3 regions of the Pseudomonas sp. 20-5 genome follow, and region 3 is predicted to be linked to each of the others. Evidence: predicted binding sites of a transcription regulator. Region 3 holds the regulator's gene; each other region holds the start of a gene.

Region 1 (6,897 bases), 790 kb from region 3:
CCGCCGCTTGCTGCGGGCCGCTGCCGCGGGGGCCATCAAGCCACGCCGGAAAGCGCCCGGCGCATAACAAAACGGCCGGTAGGCCGGGCACCCCTGCCCTGCCTGCCGGCCGCGAGGCACGCCGTTGCGGCGCGCCGGTACGGCAACGGTTTAGACCTTGCTGCGCTCGTAGCGCTTGCGGTCGTTCTCGTTGAGCATCTTCTTGCGCAGGCGGATCGACTTCGGCGTCACTTCCACCAGCTCGTCGTCGGCGATGAACTCCAGCGCCTGCTCGAGGGTGAAGCGGATCGGCGGAACCAGGGCGATGACTTCGTCCTTGCCGGAAGCGCGCATGTTGTCGAGCTTCTTGCCCTTGGTCGGGTTGATCACCAGATCGTTGTCACGGCTGTTGATGCCGGCCAACTGGCCTTCGTAGATTTCGTCGCCCGGGCCGAGGAACAGCTTGCCGCGGCTCTGCAGGGTCTCCAGCGAGTAGGTCAGGGCGGTGCCGGTGGCCATGGAGACCAGTACGCCGTTCTGGCGGTTGCTGACTTCGCCGGCCTTGATCGGACCGTAGTGGCTGAAGGTCGAGGTCAGGATGCCGGTGCCCGAGGTCAGGGTCAGGAAGTTGTTGCGGAAGCCGATCAGGCCGCGCGCCGGAATGGTGTACTCCAGGCGCACGCGGCCCTTGCCGTCGGGAATCATGTTGCTCAGGTCGCCCTTGCGCAGGCCCATCTGCTCCATCACCGAGCCCTGGTGCTGCTCCTCGATGTCGATGGTGACGTTCTCGTAGGGCTCCTGCTTCTCGCCGTCCTTCTCGATGATCACCACTTCCGGGCGGCCCACGGCCAGCTCGAAGCCTTCGCGGCGCATGGTCTCGATCAGTACCGACAGGTGCAGTTCGCCACGGCCGGAAACCTTGAACTTCTCCGGGCTGTCGCCCGGCTCGACGCGCAGCGCCACGTTATGCAGCAGTTCCTTCTCCAGGCGCTCCTTGATGTTGCGGCTGGTGACGAACTTGCCTTCGCGGCCGGCGAACGGCGAATCGTTGACCTGGAAGGTCATGCTCACGGTCGGCTGGTCGACGGTCAGCGGCGGCAGCGCCTCGACGTTCTGCGGGTCGCACAGGGTATCGGAGATGAACAGCTCCTCCATGCCGCTGACGCAGACGATGTCGCCGGCTTCCGCCTCGGCCACCTCGACGCGCTGCAGGCCGTGGTGGCCCATGATCTTCAGGATGCGGCCGTTGCGCTTGCTGCCGTCGTCGCTGATGGCCACCACCGGGGTGTTGGACTTGACCTTGCCGCGGGTGATGCGGCCGATACCGATCACGCCGAGGAAGCTGTTGTAGTCCAGCTGCGAGATCTGCATCTGGAACGGACCCTCGGTGTCCACCACCGGAGCCGGGACGTGGTCGATGATCGCCTGGAACAGCGCGTCCATGTTGTCGTCCATCTTCTCGTGGTCGAGGCCGGCGATGCCGTTCAGGGCGCTGGCGTAGACGATCGGGAAGTCGAGTTGCTCGTCGGTGGCGCCGAGGTTGTCGAACAGGTCGAAGATCTGGTCGATGACCCAGTCCGGACGCGCGCCCGGGCGGTCGATCTTGTTCACCACCACGATCGGACGCAGGCCGGCCTTGAAGGCTTTCTGGGTCACGAAGCGGGTCTGCGGCATGGGGCCGTCCTGGGCGTCCACCACCAGCAGCACGGAGTCGACCATCGACATCACGCGCTCCACCTCGCCGCCGAAGTCGGCGTGACCGGGGGTGTCGACGATGTTGATGTTGTAGCCGTTCCACTTGATCGCGGTGTTCTTCGCCAGGATGGTGATGCCACGCTCTTTTTCCTGGTCGTTGGAGTCCATCACCCGCTCGCTTTCCGCTTCTTTGCGGTCGAGGGTGCCGGACAGCTTCAGCAGCTTGTCCACCAGGGTGGTCTTGCCATGGTCGACGTGGGCGATGATGGCGATGTTGCGCAGATTTTCGATCACAAGTCTTGTCTCGTTTAACGCCCGAAGCGCGGCTTCGCGGCGGTGGTGGGGTCGGACAGGGCGGCGCCCGACACGACAGGCTTCTTCAATTAAGGGGCGAGCAGCAGGCGGACGCTGCCCCGGTCCGGCCGGCACGCCGAAGGGCGGGCATCGGCCTAGGCGGCGGACGTGTCGGGAGGACGGTGGCGGATGCTGCCGCCGAACAAGCCCGGCTGCTTAAGCCGGACGATAAACACGCACATTGGTGTGCCCCTCGTTGAGCAGGTGATGGGCATGCAGGCGGCTCATCACCCCTTTGTCGCAATACAGGAGGTACTGGCGGTTGGCGTCCAGTTCCTTGAAGCGGCTGTTGATCGCGTAGAACGGCAGCGCCTGGACTTCGACGCCTTCCAGGGCCAGGGGTTCGTCTTCCTGGGCATCAGGATGGCGGATATCGATGACAATCTGACCGGGCAGCACCTCGCCGACCTCTTCCACCTGCAGGTCCTGGCCGAGTTCGTCGATCACCCGGTCGACGGTGCGCTGGGTGGCGCGCTCCAGGGCGCGCTCGAGCACCGCCATGTCGAATTTCGACTCTTCGTGCTCGACGCGGTAGGGCTTGGCCTGGGTGGTCGGGTTCACCGAGATCACCCCGCAGTATTCCGGCATGTGCCGGGCGAACTCGGCGGTGCCGATCTGCCGGGCGGTGTCGATGATGTCCTGCTTGTGGCTGACGATCAGCGGGCGCAGCACCAGGGTGTCGGTAACCCGGTCGATCACCGAGAGGTTCGGCAGGGTCTGGCTGGACACCTGGGAGATCGCCTCGCCGGTCACCAGCGCGTCCAGCTCCAGGCGCTCGGCCACGCGGCTGGCGGCGCGCAGCATCATGCGCTTGAGGGTCACGCCCATATAGCTGTCGTCGACCTTGGTGAGGATCTCGCCGACCACTTCCTCGAACGGCACGCTGACGAACAGCACGCGCTGCGAGCGGCCGTACTTCTCCCACAGGTAGTGGGCGACTTCCATCACCCCCAGTTCGTGGGCGCGCCCGCCGAGGTTGAAGAACACGAAGTGGCTGATCATCCCGCGGCGCATCATCTGGTAGGCCGCCACGGTCGAGTCGAAGCCGCCGGACATCAGCACCAGCACCTGTTCCAGCGCGCCCAGCGGATAGCCGCCCAGGCCCGGATGCTGGCGATGGATGACGAACAGGCGGTCGAGGCGGATTTCCATCCGCACCTCGACTTCCGGCTGCTTCAGGTCGATCCCGGCAGCCCCGCATTCGCGGCGCAGGCCGCTGCCGACGTAACGCTCCACCTCCATCGAGGTGAACGCGTGCTTGCCGGCGCGCTTGCAGCGCACGGCGAAGGTCTTGCCGGCCAACTGGTCGCCGAAATGCGCCTTGCACTTGGCGAGGATGTCGTCGAAATCGCCCAGCGGATACTCGTGGACCTCGAGGAAATGACCGATGCCCGGGGTGCAGGTCAGGCGCTCGATCATCTCGCGCCTGGCCTTGGCGTCGACCACGGCGGTCTCTACCTCCAGGTTGTCCCACTCGCCCTCGACCTTCAGCTCCGGGTCCAGGTCGCGCAGCACCGCGCGGATGTTCTTCGCCAACTGCCGGATGAAGCGCTTGCGCACCGGCCGGCTCTTGATGGTGATTTCCTGGAAGGTCTTGACGATGAGTTTCATGCGAGGGACGCGAACGCGCGGGGCGACGGAAAAAAAGGGGCGGAATTATATCTGAAATTGCTCACGTATTGAGCAGAAATATGCACAGTTATTTTTGCTGCACCAAAATGGAATGATGCACCAACATGGAGCACCATAACGGTGCACCCGAAGGCCGCCCAGCTACCCTGAAGAAGACCTGGCCCCGCCAAACATGGGGCCCTGCCCGATTCCGGGCACTGGCACGCAACTTGCTCACTTGTGAGGCAGGTTGCCCTGGCGGAGTATTCCGGCCGGCATCACCCGATACTGGGGCACAGAAAAAGCTCCCAGCTCTAATCCCTCCTGGAGGACAGCATGTCGTACAAGTCGCACCAACTGATCAAAGACCATGACGTGAAGTGGGTAGACCTGCGCTTCACCGATACCAAGGGCAAGCAGCAACACGTCACCATGCCGGCTCGCGACGCGCTGGACGATGAGTTCTTCGAAGCCGGCAAGATGTTCGACGGCTCCTCCATCGCCGGCTGGAAAGGCATCGAAGCCTCCGACATGATCCTGATGCCGGACGACAGCACCGCCGTCCTCGATCCGTTCACCGAAGAGCCGACCCTGATCCTGGTCTGCGACATCATCGAGCCGAGCACCATGCAAGGCTACGAGCGCGACCCGCGCAACATCGCCAAGCGCGCCGAGGAGTACCTGAAGTCCACCGGCATCGGCGACACCGTGTTCGTCGGCCCGGAGCCGGAGTTCTTCATCTTCGACGAAGTGAAGTTCAAGTCCGACATCTCCGGCTCGATGTTCAAGATCTTCTCCGAGCAGGCTTCCTGGAACACCGACGCCGACATCGAGTCCGGCAACAAGGGCCATCGCCCGGGCGTGAAGGGCGGCTACTTCCCGGTACCGCCGGTCGACCACGACCATGAAATCCGCACCGCCATGTGCAACGCCCTGGAAGAAATGGGCCTGGTGGTCGAAGTCCACCACCACGAAGTGGCAACCGCCGGCCAGAACGAGATCGGCGTGAAGTTCAACACCCTGGTCGCCAAGGCCGACGAAGTGCAGACCCTGAAGTACTGCGTGCACAACGTCGCCGACGCCTACGGCAAGACCGTGACCTTCATGCCGAAGCCGCTGTACGGCGACAACGGTTCGGGCATGCACGTGCACATGTCGATCTCCAAGGACGGCAAGAACACCTTCGCCGGCGAAGGCTATGCCGGCCTGTCCGAGACCGCCCTGTACTTCATCGGCGGCATCATCAAGCACGGCAAGGCCCTGAACGGCTTCACCAACCCCTCGACCAACTCCTACAAGCGCCTGGTCCCGGGCTTCGAAGCTCCGGTGATGCTGGCCTACTCGGCGCGCAACCGTTCCGCCTCGATCCGTATCCCCTACGTATCCAGCCCGAAGGCCCGCCGTATCGAAGCGCGCTTCCCGGACCCGGCAGCCAACCCCTACCTGGCCTTCGCCGCGCTGCTGATGGCCGGCCTGGACGGCATCCAGAACAAGATCCACCCCGGCGATGCCGCCGACAAGAACCTGTACGACCTGCCGCCGGAAGAGGCGAAGGAAATCCCGCAGGTTTGCGGCAGCCTGAAAGAGGCGCTGGAAGAACTCGACAAGGGCCGCGCGTTCCTGACCAAGGGCGGCGTGTTCACCGACGAGTTCATCGATGCCTACATCGAGCTGAAGAGCGAAGAAGAGATCAAGGTGCGCACCTTCGTGCACCCGCTGGAATACGACCTGTACTACAGCGTCTGATCCACCCTTTCCTATAACAACGAGTCACCCTCTTGAGGCCTCCTTCGGGAGGCCTTTTTTATGGGCCGGCCCATGGAGAAACGCAAAGTTCGCCGCGCCGTTCGGTTAGACTTGCCGCGCTCCCCGCCCCAAGGATAAGGACCGTCCATGCGTCACTCTCTCTGGCTCCTGCTTGCCGCCATCCTCAGCCTGCCCGCCCAGGCCGGCACCGAATGCCGCGATATCCACGACCGCGACCTGCGGCGCATGTGCAACGCACTGGAACGCGGCGACAGCGGGGATTGCGGCGACATCGACAGCCGCGACCTGCGGCGTTACTGCGGCGCGCTGCTGGCGCCGGGACAGCGCTACGACTGCGACGACATCCGCGACGGCGACACGCGCCGCCAGTGCCGCGCCATCGTCCGCGGCGACCGCAAGCGCTGCGACGACATCGACAGCCGCGACATGCGCCGCCAGTGCCGGGCCGTGGTATCGCGTGCGCCGTGGCAGTGCGACGGCATCGACGACCGCGACATGCGCCGCATCTGCCGGGTCATCCTGTCGCGCTAGATGCCGCCGTCCGCCGGCGTGCCCTGCTCGTCCGGTTCCGCGGATTTCGCCTTGGGCGCCCGGCTCAACTGTACGTTGAGACGCGGCATGGACAGTTCGAGGCCGGCCTGGTCGAGGCGCCGACGCAGGCGCAGGTTGAACGCCCGCTGGACCTCCCACTGCTTGATCGGCGCGGTCTTGAAGCGGAAGCGCAGGATCGCCTGGCCGTTGTCGAAACTCTCCACGCCCTGCAATTCCATCGGCGACCACAGGTTGCGGTAGACCGCCGGGTCGCTGCGCAGCTCCATCGCGACCTCGCGCACCAGCGCCACCGCGTCGTCGATCGGCATGCTCGCCGGCACCGGCCAGCGGAACATCGCGTAGCCGAACTGGCGCGAGTAGTTCTTGATGCTCTTGATCTCGCTGAACGGGATGGTATGCACCACGCCGTCCAGGTCGCGCAGGCGCACGGTACGGATGGTCAGGCCCTCGACCGTGCCAAGGTGGCCGCCGACGTCGACGTAGTCGTCGATCGACAGCGAGTCCTCGATGATGATGAACAGGCCGGTGATCAGGTCCGCCACCAGCGACTGCGCGCCGAAGCCGATGGCCAGGCCGATCACGCCGGCACCGGCCAGCAACGGGGTGACGTTCATGCCCATGTTGGCCAGGGCGACGATCAGGGCGATCACCGCGATGGTGGCGAACAGTACGTTGCGGATCAGCGGCAGCATGGTCAGCGCGCGGGTGTTCGGCCGGCTCTTGCCGCCCAGGCCGAGGCTGTGCTGGATCGCGGTATCGGTGAGGATCCAGATCAGCCAGGCGACCAGCAGGGTGGTGCCGAAGCTGACTACCTTCATGCTGATCTGCTCGCCCTCGCCTTCCGCATAGCGAATCAGCGACATGCCCCAGACGCGCAAGGCGACCTCGATGAAGAACAGCACCACGAAGATGTGCAGCAGGGTGTAGCCGAAGCTCTGC
Region 2 (6,897 bases), 990 kb from region 3:
GATCAAGCAGCATTCCGCCGCACAGGCCAAGGCCGGCCTGCCGGTGACGGCGGACAGGAACTGGGTGATCGTCACTCCGGAGCAGATCCAGTAGGCGAAACGGCGAGGGGCCGGCATTGGCCGGCCCCCGCATCCCTCAGCGCACCACGTGCAGGAAGTGCATGTGCCGCTCGTACTGGTCGAGGATGTCGCCGATCACGCCGTCGCGGCTCCAGCCCATGATGTCGTAGTCCTGGCCGCCTTCCTGGAGATGGACCTCGGCGCGGAAATACTTGCGCGACTCGCTGCTGTCCTCGGTGTCGCGCATCACGAAGCTCGGCGTGGTGAAGGCGCGCGGACGCACCTCGTAGATGAAATCGACCTCGCCGCCGTGGCTGACTTCCAGCCGAACCCGGCCGTCCTCGCCGTCCTGCACCTGGACTTCGTAGCCCTGCTTGCGCAGTTCGGCGGCGACGTCCTCGCAGGCCGGTCGCGCCACATCGGTGATGAAGCGGTTGACGTGGCTGCGCCTTGGGAACATGGCGATGTTGCGCAGGCGGCGCTGCCAACCGTCGCCCTCGCTTGCGCCGCTGCGCGTGGTGGGGCGGGAGAAGGTCAGCGCCTGGTAGCGGATGCCGCGCTTGGTGGCATCCAGGTGCAGCGCCTTGAACAGGCCCCAGATCGACGCCAGGAGCACGATGGAGAATGGCAGCGCGCTGGCGATGGTCGCGGTTTGCAGCGCCTTGAGGCCATCGGCGAGGAGCAGGGCGATGGCCACCACGCCCATCAGCACCGACCAGAATATCCGCTGCCAGAGCGGCGAGTGGTCCTTGCCGCTGGAGGCTAGCATGTCCACCACCAGCGCGCCGGAGTCGGCCGAGGTGACGAAGAACACCACCACCATCAGCACCGCCACCAGCGAGATCACGCTGCCCAGCGGGAAGTGCTCGAGGAAGGCGAACAGCGCCACCGAACTGTCCTGGTTGACCACTTCGGCCAACTGGGTGAAGCCCTCCTGCAGGACCATGTGGATGGCGGTATCGCCGAACACCGTCATCCACAGCAGGGTGAAGCCGGCCGGGACGAACAGCACGCCGCAGACGAACTCGCGGATGGTGCGGCCGCGCGAGATACGGGCGATGAACAGGCCGACGAAGGGCGACCAGGACAGCCACCAGCCCCAGTACAGCAGGGTCCAGCCGCCGATCCAGTCGGTGGGCTCGTAGGCGTACAGGTTGAAGGTCTTGTTGACGATGTCGGACAGGTAGGCCCCGGTGTTCTGCACGTAGGTCTGCAGGAGGAACACGGTCGGCCCGAGGACCAGCACGAAGAGCAGCAGGATCACCGCCAGGCTCAGGTTCAGCTCGGACAGGATGCGGATGCCGCGGTCCAGTCCGCTGGCCACCGAGAGCGTGGCGAGGCCGCAGGTGGCGGCGATCAGGGCGATCTGCACGGTCTGGTTCACCGGCCAGCCGAACAGGTGGTGCAGGCCGCTGTTGATCTGCAGCACGCCGTAGCCGAGCGAAGTCGCCACGCCGAACACGGTGCCGATGATCGCGAAGATATCCACCGCGTGGCCGATGGGGCCGTAGATACGTTCGCCGATCAGCGGATACAGCGCCGAGCGCAGGGTCAGCGGCAGGCCGTGGCGATAGCTGAAGAAGGCCAGGATCAGCGCGACGATGGCGTAGATCGCCCAGGCATGCAGGCCCCAGTGGAAGAAGGTCAGCTTCATCGCTTCCTTCGCCGCCTGCACGGTGTTCGGCTCGCCTACCGGTGGGGTGGTGAAGTGCATCACCGGTTCGGCAACGCCGAAGAACATCAGACCGATGCCCATGCCGGCGGAGAACAGCATGGCGAACCAGGTGGTGTTGCGGTAGTCGGGACGACTGTGGTCGGGGCCGAGCTTGATGTCGCCGTAGCGGCTGACGGCGAGGAACACCACGCTGATCAGGATCAGCGCCACGGCCAGTACGTAGAACCAGCTGGCGTTGGTGATGATCCATTGCTGGACGTGGTTGAACAGCGATTGCGCTTCTTCCTGGAGGAGCACGGTGAACAGCACCAGGGCCAGGATCAGGGCGGCGGAGGTATAGAAGACCGGAGGATTCAGGGTGCTCCGGGGGGTAGTGGGTGTCTCCATGTAAGCTAGCTCTCCTTGTGATCGGATTGCCCGCCGAAGGCGGAAGACGAAACAGCCTAACACATCGTGATAGCTAATTTGATTCGGAAAGCCTTAATCGATAGCTTTGCTGAATTATTACGCTTCACGTGGAGGTCGTTGCCCGATACTGCAGGGCTTCCGCCAGGTGCCGGCGTTCGATGGCATCGATGCGCTCCAGGTCGGCCAGCGTCCGGGCCACCTTGAGTATGCGATGCAAGGCGCGCAAGGAAAGTTCCAGGCGCTCTCCGGCAGCCTCCAGCCAGCGGCGGTCCGCTTCGGCGAGTGCACAATTGCGGTGCATCGCCTGGAGGTCGAGATGGGCATTGGCGCAGCCCTGGCGGGCCAGTTGCCGTTGCCGTGCGGCGCCAACCCGTTCGCTGATCTCGGCGGTAGCGGTTTCGCCGTGTCCTGGCTGCAGGCTGGTGCTTTCGCGGAGCACGCTGACGTGCAGGTCGATGCGATCGAGCAGCGGTCCGGACAGCTTGCCCCGGTAGCGCTGGACCTGTTCCGGGGTGCAGCGGCAGCGGCCGCTGGGATCGCCGAGGTAGCCACAGGGACAGGGATTCATCGCCGCCACCAGTTGGAAGCGCGCCGGGAAACGTACCCGGCCGTTGGCCCGGGCAATGACGATCTCGCCGCTTTCCAGCGGCTCGCGCAGGACCTCCAGGACCTTGCGCTCGAACTCCGGCAGTTCGTCGAGGAACAGCACGCCCTGGTGCGCCAGGGTGATCTCGCCCGGCTGCGGGCGGCTGCCGCCGCCGACCAGGGCCGGCGCGGAGGCGGAGTGGTGCGGCTGGCGGAACGGTCGCTGCGGCCAGTGCCTGAGGGGGACGTGGCTGGCCACCGAATGGATCGCTGCGACCTCCAGGGCCTCGTCCTCGTCGAGCGCCGGCAGCAGGCCGGGCAGGCGGCTGGCCAGGAGGGTCTTGCCGGTGCCCGGCGGGCCGCTGAGCAACAGGTTGTGCGCGCCGGCGGCGGCCACCAGCAGGGCGCGCTTGGCGGCGGCCTGGCCCTGGACCTCGGCCAGGTCTGGATAAGGGAAGGGCGCGCGGAGCAGGCCGCGGGCCTGGTAGGGCAGCAGCGGGGCCTGGCCGGAGAGGTGTCCGGCGATCTCCAGCAGGTGGTCCACGGCGAACACCGTCAGCCCGCTGGCCAGGCTGGCCTCTTCGGCATTTTCCTTCGGTACCACCAGAACGCGCCTTGCGTCGCGCGCCGCCAGCGCGGCCGGCAATACGCCTCGCACTGGCCGGATCGCCCCGGACAGGGCCAGTTCGCCAAGGCACTCCAGGCCGTCGAGGGCGGTGCCGGGCAACTGGCCGCTGGCGGCGAGGATGCCGAGTGCGATGGCCAGGTCGAAGCGACCGCCGTCCTTGGGCAGGTCGGCGGGGGCGAGGTTGAGGGTGATGCGCCGCGCGGGGAAGTCGAAACCGGCATTGAGCAGGGCGCTGCGCACGCGGTCCTTGCTCTCGCGCACCGCGGTTTCCGGCAGGCCGACCAGGGTCAGCGAAGGCAGGCCGTTGGCCAGGTGCGCCTCGACGCTGACGCAGGGGGCTTCGACGCCGACCTGGGCTCGGCTGTGGACAATCGCCAGGGACATGGATCGCTCCTTGATCTCACGCCGCTCGCAGGGGGAAGGATCAGTCGGCGGGCGGCGTCAGCTTGCTTTCGAGTTCCGCCACCTTGGCCTCCAGGGCTTCCAGCCGTGCGCGGGTGCGGGCGAGGACCAGCATCTGGCTGTCGAATTCCTCGCGGCTGACCAGGTCGAGCTTGCTGAAAGCGCTCTGCATCAGGGCGCGGAACTGCGACTCCAGCTCGGCCTTGGGCAACGGCGATTCGCCGGCGAACAGGCGGCTGGCTTGTTGGCTGAGGGCTTCGAAGACGGCTTTGGGCGGCAGCATGGCGAGGGTTCCGGTAACGAGTGGGCGGCAGTCTAGCACGATGTCGGCGGCGCTCGCGGGAGGGCCATTGCACACTTTTTGCGCAACTGTCGGAGCGCGTCTGCGCCTATTTGGTGCGCCGCCCGGAGGCCGGCGTTCCGCACTATCCCCGGGTTGGCGGCTAAGGGCTTGAAATCCGGCGGATTTGCCGGAGCTGGCAAGCTTTCTGCTTTGGCCGGGGTGAGGCGTGCACTGAAGCAGTACCGGTGCGGCAGATGAGGCGGTTGCGGGAGGCCGGCAGGTTGCGGCATCGAACGGCCGCAGCAGGGCCAGGTCGGGGCGGAGGGTCCCGATCATGCTTCCCAGAGGGACCGGCGCGTTACAAAGCCAGACACTGCGCTTAGACTGTCCTCGGGTTCGTTTTCCTGGGGCGAGTCCACCAAACACGGGAGAGAGTTTCATGAAGCTAGTCACTGCCATCATCAAGCCGTTCAAGTTGGACGACGTCCGCGAGTCGTTGTCCGAGATCGGTGTGCAGGGCATCACGGTGACCGAGGTCAAGGGTTTCGGCCGGCAAAAGGGCCATACCGAGCTGTATCGCGGCGCCGAGTACGTCGTCGACTTCCTGCCCAAGGTGAAGATCGACGTGGCGATCGCCGACGACCAGCTGGACCGCGTCATCGAGGCGATCACCAAGGCGGCCAATACCGGCAAGATCGGTGACGGCAAGATCTTCGTGGTGAACCTGGAACAGGCCATCCGCATCCGTACCGGCGAAACCGATACCGACGCGATCTAAGCCCAACCGAACCCCCAAAAGCCCCAGGAGAATACCAACATGACTCTGCGTAAGATCGCAGGGCTAGGAGCCCTATTGTCCCTCGCTTTGCCGGGCGTCGCCCTGGCCGCCGAGGAACCCGTCCTGAACAGCGGCGACACCGCCTGGATGCTGATCTCCACTGCGCTCGTCCTGCTCATGACCATCCCCGGCCTGGCGCTGTTCTACGGCGGCATGGTGCGAGCGAAGAACGTGCTGTCGATCATGATGCAGTGCTTCGCCATCACCGGCCTGATCACCATTCTCTGGGTGGTCTATGGCTACAGCCTGGCGTTCGATACCGCCGGGATGGAGAAGGGCGTCCTCAACTTCAATTCCTTCGTCGGCGGACTGGACAAGGCCTTCCTCAGCGGTCTCACCGCCGACGGCCTGACTTCCGCCACCGCGCTGTTCCCGGAAAGCGTGTTCATCACCTTCCAGATGACCTTCGCGATCATCACTCCGGCGCTGATCGTCGGCGCCTTCGCCGAGCGCATGAAGTTCTCGGCGATGCTGATCTTCATGGCGGTCTGGTTCACCGTGGTCTACGCGCCGATCGCGCACATGGTCTGGAGCGGTGACGGCGCCCTGATGTGGGACTGGGGCGTGCTGGACTTCGCCGGCGGCACCGTGGTGCACATCAACGCCGGTATCGCCGGTCTGGTCGCCTGCCTGGTGCTGGGCAAGCGCAAGGGCTACCCGACCACGCCGATGGCGCCGCACAACCTCGGCTACACCCTGGTCGGGGCGGCCATGCTGTGGATCGGCTGGTTCGGTTTCAACGCCGGTTCCGCCGCCGCCGCCAACGGCACCGCCGGGATGGCCATGCTGGTGACCCAGATCGCCACCGCCGCCGCGGCCCTGGCCTGGATGTTCGCCGAGTGGATCACCCACGGCAAGCCGAGCGCCCTGGGCATCGCGTCCGGCGTGGTCGCCGGTCTGGTGGCCATCACCCCGGCCGCCGGCACCGCCGGTCCGATGGGCGCGCTGGTGATCGGCCTGGCCTCCGGGGTGATCTGTTTCTTCGCCGCCACCAGTCTCAAGCGCGCGCTGAAATACGACGATTCCCTCGACGCCTTCGGCGTACATGCGGTCGGCGGTATCGTCGGCGCGCTGCTTACCGGGATCTTCGCGGCGCCGTCGCTGGGCGGCTTCGGCAGCGTGGAGGACATCGGCGCGCAGTTCTTCGTGCAGTTCAAGGGCGTGGCCTTCACCGTGGTCTACACCGCCGTGGTGACCTTCGTGATCCTCAAGGTGCTGGACCTGGTCATGGGCCTGCGGGTCACCGAGGAAGAGGAAGCGGTCGGCCTCGACCTGGCGCTGCACAACGAGCGCGGCTACAACCTGTAATACCTGCCGGCGCCCGGCTTTCCGCCGGGCGTCGGTTTGCCTCCCGCGCTCGCCTTCGCCGAACGCCATGCCCTTGTGCGTCGAAAGTCCTGGGCGCTTCCCGCGACTGCCACCACCTTTCCGCAACCGGTCTTTCAGTGACTGCCAGCGGACTGCGCCACCATCAGCTTTCACAGGTCTGCCTCTTACGCTCTTTGCTTTTTCAAATGCCGCGCTAGAATGCGCGGCGCGACGGATCGGAGCCGATTTGGAACAGCAGCATGTGGCAGCAGACCCTGATCACCTTGCGCCCGCGTCCGCGGGGCTTTCACCTCGTCACCGAGGAGATACTCGACGCCTTGCCGGAGCTTCGGCGGTGCCGGGTCGGCCTGCTGCACCTGCTTTTGCAACATACGTCGGCTTCACTGACCCTGAATGAAAATGCCGATCCTGCCGTACGCCGGGATTTCGAGCGTTTTTTCGAGCGGCTGGCGCCACGCGGCGAAGTCGGCTATGAACACAACGACGAAGGTCCGGACGACCTTCCGGCGCATTTCAAGGCCAGCCTGCTGGGCTGCCAACTGACCCTGCCGATACAGTCGGGAGGGTTGGCACTGGGCACCTGGCAGGGGATCTATCTCGGTGAACACCGGGACAGGGGCGGGGCACGGCGCGTGCTCGCCACCTGGCAGGGCGAGTCAGTATGAATTTTTTCCGGCGGCGCTCATCAA
Region 3 (6,897 bases):
GCTCCCAGGTGACCAGCCCGCGCCCGCGCATCGACATGGTCATCCAGCCGAAGAAAAAGGCCCAGTAATGGCAACGCTCAAAGCCCAGCACCTGGCCAAAAGCTATAAAGGCCGGCAAGTCGTCCGCGACGTCAGCATGTCCATCGATAGCGGGCAGATCGTCGGCCTGCTCGGTCCGAACGGTGCCGGCAAGACCACCTGCTTCTACATGATCGTCGGCCTGGTCCAGGCCGACCAGGGCGTGGTCCGCATCGACGAGCAGAACGTCACCCACCTGCCGATGCACGGGCGCGCCCGGGCCGGCATCGGCTACCTGCCGCAGGAAGCCTCGATCTTCCGCAAGCTGTCGGTATCCGACAACATCATGGCGATCCTCGAGACCCGCAGCGACCTCGATCGCAACGGTCGCAAGGAAGCCCTGGAAGGCCTGCTGCAGGAATTCCACATCCACCACATCCGCGACAACCTCGGCATGAGCCTGTCCGGCGGCGAACGACGCCGGGTGGAAATCGCCCGCGCCCTGGCCAGCGCGCCGAAATTCATCCTCCTCGACGAGCCCTTCGCCGGCGTGGACCCGATCTCGGTCGGCGACATCAAGCAGATCATCCATCACCTCAAGGCGAAGGGTATCGGCATCCTCATCACCGACCACAACGTCCGCGAGACCCTGGACATCTGTGAAACGGCGTATATCGTCAATGATGGGCAGTTGATCGCGGAAGGGGATGCCGAGAGCATCCTCGCCAACGACCTGGTCAAGGAAGTCTACCTGGGGCACGAGTTCCGCCTCTGAAGAAATCTCCTAGCGCGCCCTCCGGCCTCGCCGGAGCGGTTCCGCTCGCCCGCGGTTTCGCAACCACGAGTGCCGCCTGGAGCGGATGATTTATTCAGAGCAACCCTAGGCAAAGTACGAAAATTCAGGCATATAATTTGCTTCCTGGCGGTGCCGCCACCTCGGCACCCGTAGTAGTGGATGGTGCCATCCGGTACCAGCGAATAAGGTACTAAGCCCTCAGCCATGAAACCATCGCTAGTCCTCAAGATGGGCCAGCAGCTGACGATGACGCCGCAGCTGCAACAGGCCATACGCCTCCTCCAGCTATCCACCCTGGACCTCCAGCAGGAAATCCAGGAAGCGCTGGAATCCAATCCCATGCTCGAACGCCAGGAAGACGGCGACGATTTCGACAACAGCGACCCTCTCGCCGATGGCGCCGAACAGGCGGCCAGCGCGCCCCAGGAGAGCCCTCTCCAGGAAAGCGCCACGCCCAGCGTCGAAAGCCTCGACGACGACCAGTGGAGCGAACGCATACCCAGCGAGTTGCCGGTGGATACCGCCTGGGAAGACATCTACCAGACCAGCGCCAGCAGCCTGCCCAGCAACGACGATGACGAATGGGACTTCACCGCGCGCACCAGCAGCGGCGAGAGCCTGCACAGCCACCTGCTCTGGCAGGTCAACCTGGCACCGATGTCGGACACCGATCGGATGATCGCGGTGACCATCATCGATAGCATCAACAACGATGGCTACCTCGAAGAGTCCCTCGAGGAAATCCTCGCCGCCATCGATCCGGAACTGGACGTCGAGCTCGACGAAGTGGAAGTCGTGCTGCGCCGCATCCAGCAACTGGAACCCGCCGGCATCGGCGCCCGCAACCTGCGCGAGTGCCTGCTGCTGCAACTGCGCCAGTTGCCGTCCACCACGCCCTGGCTGAACGAAGCGCTGCGCCTGGTATCCGACTACCTCGACCTGCTCGGCGGCCGCGACTACAGCCAATTGATGCGGCGCATGAAGCTCAAGGAAGACGAACTGCGCCAGGTCATCGAGCTGATCCAGTGCCTGCATCCCCGGCCCGGTTCGCAGATCGAATCGAGCGAAGCCGAATACATCGTCCCCGACGTCATCGTGCGCAAGGACAACGAGCGCTGGCTGGTCGAGCTGAACCAGGAGGCGATGCCGCGCCTGCGCGTCAACGCCACCTACGCCGGCATGGTCCGCCGCGCCGACAGCAGCGCCGACAATACCTTCATGCGCAACCAGTTGCAGGAAGCCCGCTGGTTCATCAAGAGCCTGCAGAGCCGCAACGAAACGCTGATGAAGGTCGCCACCCAGATCGTCGAGCACCAGCGCGGTTTCCTCGACTACGGCGAAGAAGCCATGAAGCCGCTGGTCCTGCATGACATCGCCGAAGCGGTGGGCATGCACGAATCGACCATTTCGCGGGTCACCACGCAGAAATACATGCATACGCCGCGCGGCATTTTCGAGCTGAAATATTTCTTTTCAAGTCACGTCAGTACCGCCGAAGGCGGGGAATGCTCGTCCACCGCGATCCGCGCGATCATCAAGAAACTGGTGGCCGCGGAAAATGCGAAAAAGCCATTGAGCGACAGCAAGATCGCTGGTTTACTGGAGGCACAGGGCATTCAAGTGGCTCGCCGCACCGTCGCCAAATACCGCGAATCCCTGGGCATAGCCCCTTCGAGCGAGCGCAAGCGACTGGTGTGACGTTGATCCACGCCAAGGTGTTCCGGAGGCAGGTTGCTAACCTGCCACTTACACACGGGCAACAAGGAGAACGCGGTATGCAAGTCAACATCAGTGGCCATCAACTGGATGTGACCGACGCCCTGCGCGACTATGTCGGCGAGAAACTGAGCCGTCTGGAGCGCCATTTCGACAAGATCACCAATGTTCAGGTGATCATGGAGGTCGAGAAACTGAAGCAGAAGATCGAAGCCACCCTGCGCATCGCCGGTGGCGAGATCGTAGCCAATGCGGAACATGAGGACATGTACGCGGCCATCGACCTGCTGATCGACAAACTCGACCGTCAACTGATCAAACACAAAGAGAAGTATCTCGAACGGCAGCAAGGCGTAGGCGCCCGCTGATCTCCCCTCCCCTATGATCCGACTTGAGCAAATCCTGACCCCCGGCCGTTCCCTCGTGAACGTGCCGGGCGGCAGCAAGAAACGCGTACTCGAACAAATCGCCAACCTGGTAGCCAGGGAGCTGCCGGAGTTCGACGCCCAGACCATCTTCGAAAACCTGGTGGCCCGGGAAAAACTCGGTTCCACCGGCTTCGGCAATGGCATCGCCATTCCGCACTGCCGCCTGTCTGGCTGCCAGAGCCCCATCAGCGCCGTGCTGCACCTGGATGCTCCCGTGGACTTCGACGCGCTGGACGGCGCGCCGGTCGACCTGCTCTTCGTCCTGCTAGTACCGGAGGCCGCGACCGAAGAACATCTCGAACTGCTCCGGCAGATCGCCGCCATGCTCGACCGTGCCGACGTACGCGACCGCCTGCGCAGCGCTCCCACCGCCGAAGCGCTTTATCAGATCGTGGTAGACGTACAGAACGGGCAATGACATGCGCCTGATCATCGTCAGTGGCCGCTCGGGCTCGGGCAAGAGCACCGCCCTGAACGTCCTCGAAGACAACGGCTTCTATTGCATCGACAACCTTCCCGCCAGCCTGCTTCCCGACCTGGCGCAGCGCGCCCTGTTGCACACGGAGCTACTGCAGCCACAGGTGGCGGTGTCGATCGACGCCCGCAACCTGCCCAGCCAGTTGCAGCGCTTCCCCGAACTGTTGCAGGAAGTGCGGGACAACCACATCAACTGCGATGTGCTGTATCTCGACGCCGACGACGAGACGCTGCTCAAACGATTCTCGGAAACCCGCCGGCGCCACCCGCTGACCACCGACACCCGTTCGCTGGCGGAGGCGATTGGCGACGAGAGCCAATTGCTCGGACCGATCGCCGACCTCGCCGACCTGAAGCTGGACACCACCAGCCTCAACCTCTATCAGCTGCGCGACACCATCAAACTGCGCCTGTTGAACAAGCCGGAGCCCGGCACCGCGTTCCTCGTCGAATCCTTTGGCTTCAAGCGCGGCATGCCAGTCGACGCCGACCTGGTGTTCGATGTGCGCTGCCTGCCGAACCCCTACTGGAAGCCCGAGTTGCGCGATCATTCGGGGCTGGAGCCGGAAGTCCGCGAGTATCTGGCCGCCCAGCCGGACGTCGAGGAAATGTACCAGGACATCGTCGGCTACCTGAACAAATGGCTGCCGCGCTTCGCCGCCAGTAACCGCTCATATGTAACAGTTGCGATAGGCTGTACCGGCGGGCACCATCGTTCGGTCTACCTCGCCGAGCGGATTGGCGCTGCACTCAGGGATTCCCTGAAGAACGTGCAGATTCGCCACCGCGATCTCAGCAGCTAGCCCATAACAAGAAGGACAGACTCCCCAAGATGCCCGCCCTCGAGATCACCATCATCAACAAGCTCGGTCTGCACGCCCGCGCGGCGGCCAAGTTCGTCGGCGTCGCGGGGCGCTACCCTTGCCAGGTCCGGGTCGGCCGCAATCCTGAAAGCTGCGTCGACGGCAAGAGCATCATGGCCGTGATGATGCTGGCTGCCGGCAAGGGCACCAACCTGCACCTGCATACCGAAGGCGAACAGGAAGACGAGGCGTTGAACGCGCTGGTCGAACTGATCAACAACAGGTTCGACGAGGGCGAGTAGGCTCTTCCCAGCGACAACGAAAAAGCCGCCAACTGGCGGCTTTTCCTTTCCGGCGATTGCGGCCGGCGTCAATTCAGCTCGGGTCGGATGAATCCCCTAGCCCAGCGCGGTATCCAGCACCATCATCAGGCAGAAACCGAACACCAGGCCCAGCGTAGCCTCGGCGGCATGTCCCTGGCGGTGGGACTCGGGAATGATCTCGTGGGTGACCACGAAGAGCATCGCTCCCCCCGCGGCGGCCAGCCCCCAGGGCAGGAGCAGCGCGGAGAGGCCGACCAGCCAGGCGCAGAGCACCGCGAACAGCGGCTCGACCAGGCCCGACGCGGCACCGACCAGCATCGCCTTGAAACGCGACATACCGACTCCGGCCAGCACCAGCGCCACCACCAGACCTTCCGGCACATCCTGCAGAGCGATGCCCAGGGCGAGGCCGTTCGCCTCGTCCAGGCCGGCACCGGCCGACACGCCAACCGCCATGCCTTCGGGGATGTTGTGCAGGACGATGGCCGTGACGAACAGCAGGATGCGCGGGGGAATGCCACCGGACAGTGGCGCGCCCTCGCAACCGGGATGGACGTCCGGCATCAGCCGGCCGAGGATGAACAGCCCCATCACGCCGACCGCCAGGCCGAAGCTGACCAGGAACCCCGCGCCGAACTTCGAGTAGCCGAGGTCGCCGGCCGCGGATAGCGCCGGCATGATCAGCGAGAAGGCCGTCGCCGAGAGCATCACGCCGGCACCGAAGCCCAGCAGCGCATCCGACAGGCGCGCCGGCATGGTCTTCACCACCAGCACCGGCATCGCCCCGAGAGCGGTACCGAAGGCACAGAGCAGGCCGCCTTTCAATGCCAGCACGATGGGCGCCGGCAGGTTGAGTTCGGCCAGCAACAGCGCGTGGCGGCCGAGCAGGTAGCCGCCGCCGATGAAGATCAGCAGGCCCAGCAGGTTGCGCAGCGTCCGCCCGTTACCTTCGGCGATGCCATGGAGCAACGCCTTCATCGCCGCACCGCCAGGCTGCCGGCCAGCCATCTCGCATCACGGGTAACACTAGGCCAGGGCTTGCGCATAGCGACGCGCGACCTCCCGCCAGTCGATCACGTTGTAGAAAGCGCCGATGTATTCCGGGCGGCGGTTCTGGTACTTCAGGTAATAGGCGTGCTCCCATACGTCCAGGCCGAGGATCGGCGTATTGCCGTTCATCAGCGGGCTGTCCTGGTTGCCGCTGCTCTCCACCAGCAAGCTGCCCTGGGGAGTCACGCTGAGCCAGGCCCAGCCGCTGCCGAAGCGGGTCAGCGCAGCCTTGGTGAACGCATCCTTGAACGCCTCGAAGCCCCCGAGCTGCTCATCGATGGCCCGCCCCAGGTCGCCATCGGGACGGCCACCGCCCTGGGGCGACATCACGGTCCAGAACAGCGAGTGGTTGGCATGCCCACCGCCATTGTTGACAACCGGGGTGCGCAGCTTCTCCGGCAAACCAGCCAGTTGCCGCAGCAGACTTTCCACCGGCTGCTCGGCATAGGGCGTGCCTTCCAGCGCGGCGTTCAGGTTGTTCACATAGGTCTGGTGGTGCTTGCTGTGGTGGATCTCCATGGTCAGCGCATCGATGTGCGGTTCCAGGGCATCGTAGGCGTAAGGCAAGGGCGGCAAGGCGTGGGGCATGGAAACTCTCCGTCAGTGATAGCGAAGTGAGGGGGGCGGAGCGAGGAACTCGGGTCGGACCTCCGCGTTCGGCGGTCCCTTGAGCAGGCGCTCGGTGCGCGGATAGGCACCGTGTTCGCCGATGAACGACAGCAGTTCGACATAGGTGCGCCGGCTGTGATGCTGGGCCGCCTGGCGCAGGGCCAGCGGCAGCTTCTGGTCGGCGCTGACCCGCAACAGGCGCTCGTGGCAGGCGCACAGGTATTCTGCGGTCTCCTCCGGTTGCTCCAGTTGCAGGTGCAAGTCGGCCAGGTTGTGATGGGAAATCACGAACGCCATCACCGCCTCGTCGGCGTCGCCCCAGCGTTCCAGCAGCACCTGGGCCAGGGCCAGGGCATGGAGGTAGTGCTCACGCGCATCGATCAATGCGCCGGTGACGAAACAGCGGTTGCCCTGTTCGATCGTTCGTTGCCAATGACGCATGGCGGTACCTCCAGTGGTGGGGCGGCCTCAGAGGCCGCCAGCCGTGAGTTTTTCCGGATCCAGCAACACCTCCAGGCGCGCACGGTCCAGATCGGTGTTTTCCAGCGCCACATCGATGATCGGCCGTCCCTCGCGATAGGCCTGCTTGGCGATTTCCGCAGCCTTCTGGTAGCCGATGATCGGGTTCAGCGCAGTGACCAGGATCGGGTTGCGCGCCAACGCCTCGCTGAGCTTGC

What was found. The regulator sigma-54, encoded in region 3, starts transcription at its own class of promoters, with help from an activator protein. The targets are predictions, from matches to a motif close to ANTGGCATNNANNTTGCTNT.
Region 1: a site for sigma-54 is predicted at 3,857-3,876, ahead of glnA (glutamate--ammonia ligase). Genes of this name have one in related genera too.
Region 2: a site for sigma-54 is predicted at 4,234-4,253, ahead of glnK (P-II family nitrogen regulator). Genes of this name have one in related genera too.

Annotation. Positions count from the first base shown of each region.
Region 1 covers NZ_CM165584.1:5,814,616-5,821,512, forward strand. The annotation lists gene AC1RB9_RS26745 (helix-turn-helix domain-containing protein) at 1-67, shown strand, start outside; gene typA (translational GTPase TypA) at 151-1,968, opposite strand; gene thiI (tRNA uracil 4-sulfurtransferase ThiI) at 2,185-3,639, opposite strand; gene glnA (glutamate--ammonia ligase) at 3,976-5,385, shown strand; gene AC1RB9_RS26765 (hypothetical protein) at 5,533-5,937, shown strand; gene AC1RB9_RS26770 (mechanosensitive ion channel family protein) at 5,934-6,897, opposite strand, start outside.
Region 2 covers NZ_CM165584.1:6,012,829-6,019,725, reverse strand. The annotation lists gene pchP (phosphorylcholine phosphatase) at 1-94, shown strand, start outside; gene betT (choline BCCT transporter BetT) at 137-2,122, opposite strand; gene AC1RB9_RS27740 (YifB family Mg chelatase-like AAA ATPase) at 2,247-3,740, opposite strand; gene AC1RB9_RS27735 (accessory factor UbiK family protein) at 3,781-4,041, opposite strand; gene glnK (P-II family nitrogen regulator) at 4,481-4,819, shown strand; gene AC1RB9_RS27725 (ammonium transporter) at 4,859-6,187, shown strand; gene AC1RB9_RS27720 (secondary thiamine-phosphate synthase enzyme YjbQ) at 6,448-6,873, shown strand.
Region 3 covers NZ_CM165584.1:5,026,835-5,033,731, forward strand. The annotation lists gene lptA (lipopolysaccharide transport periplasmic protein LptA) at 1-68, shown strand, start outside; gene lptB (LPS export ABC transporter ATP-binding protein) at 68-793, shown strand; gene AC1RB9_RS23220 (RNA polymerase factor sigma-54) at 1,019-2,512, shown strand; gene hpf (ribosome hibernation-promoting factor, HPF/YfiA family) at 2,590-2,898, shown strand; gene ptsN (PTS IIA-like nitrogen regulatory protein PtsN) at 2,912-3,376, shown strand; gene rapZ (RNase adapter RapZ) at 3,378-4,238, shown strand; gene AC1RB9_RS23240 (HPr family phosphocarrier protein) at 4,268-4,540, shown strand; gene AC1RB9_RS23245 (ZIP family metal transporter) at 4,637-5,569, opposite strand; gene AC1RB9_RS23250 (superoxide dismutase) at 5,588-6,199, opposite strand; gene AC1RB9_RS23255 (hypothetical protein) at 6,212-6,661, opposite strand; gene fumC (class II fumarate hydratase FumC) at 6,689-6,897, opposite strand, start outside.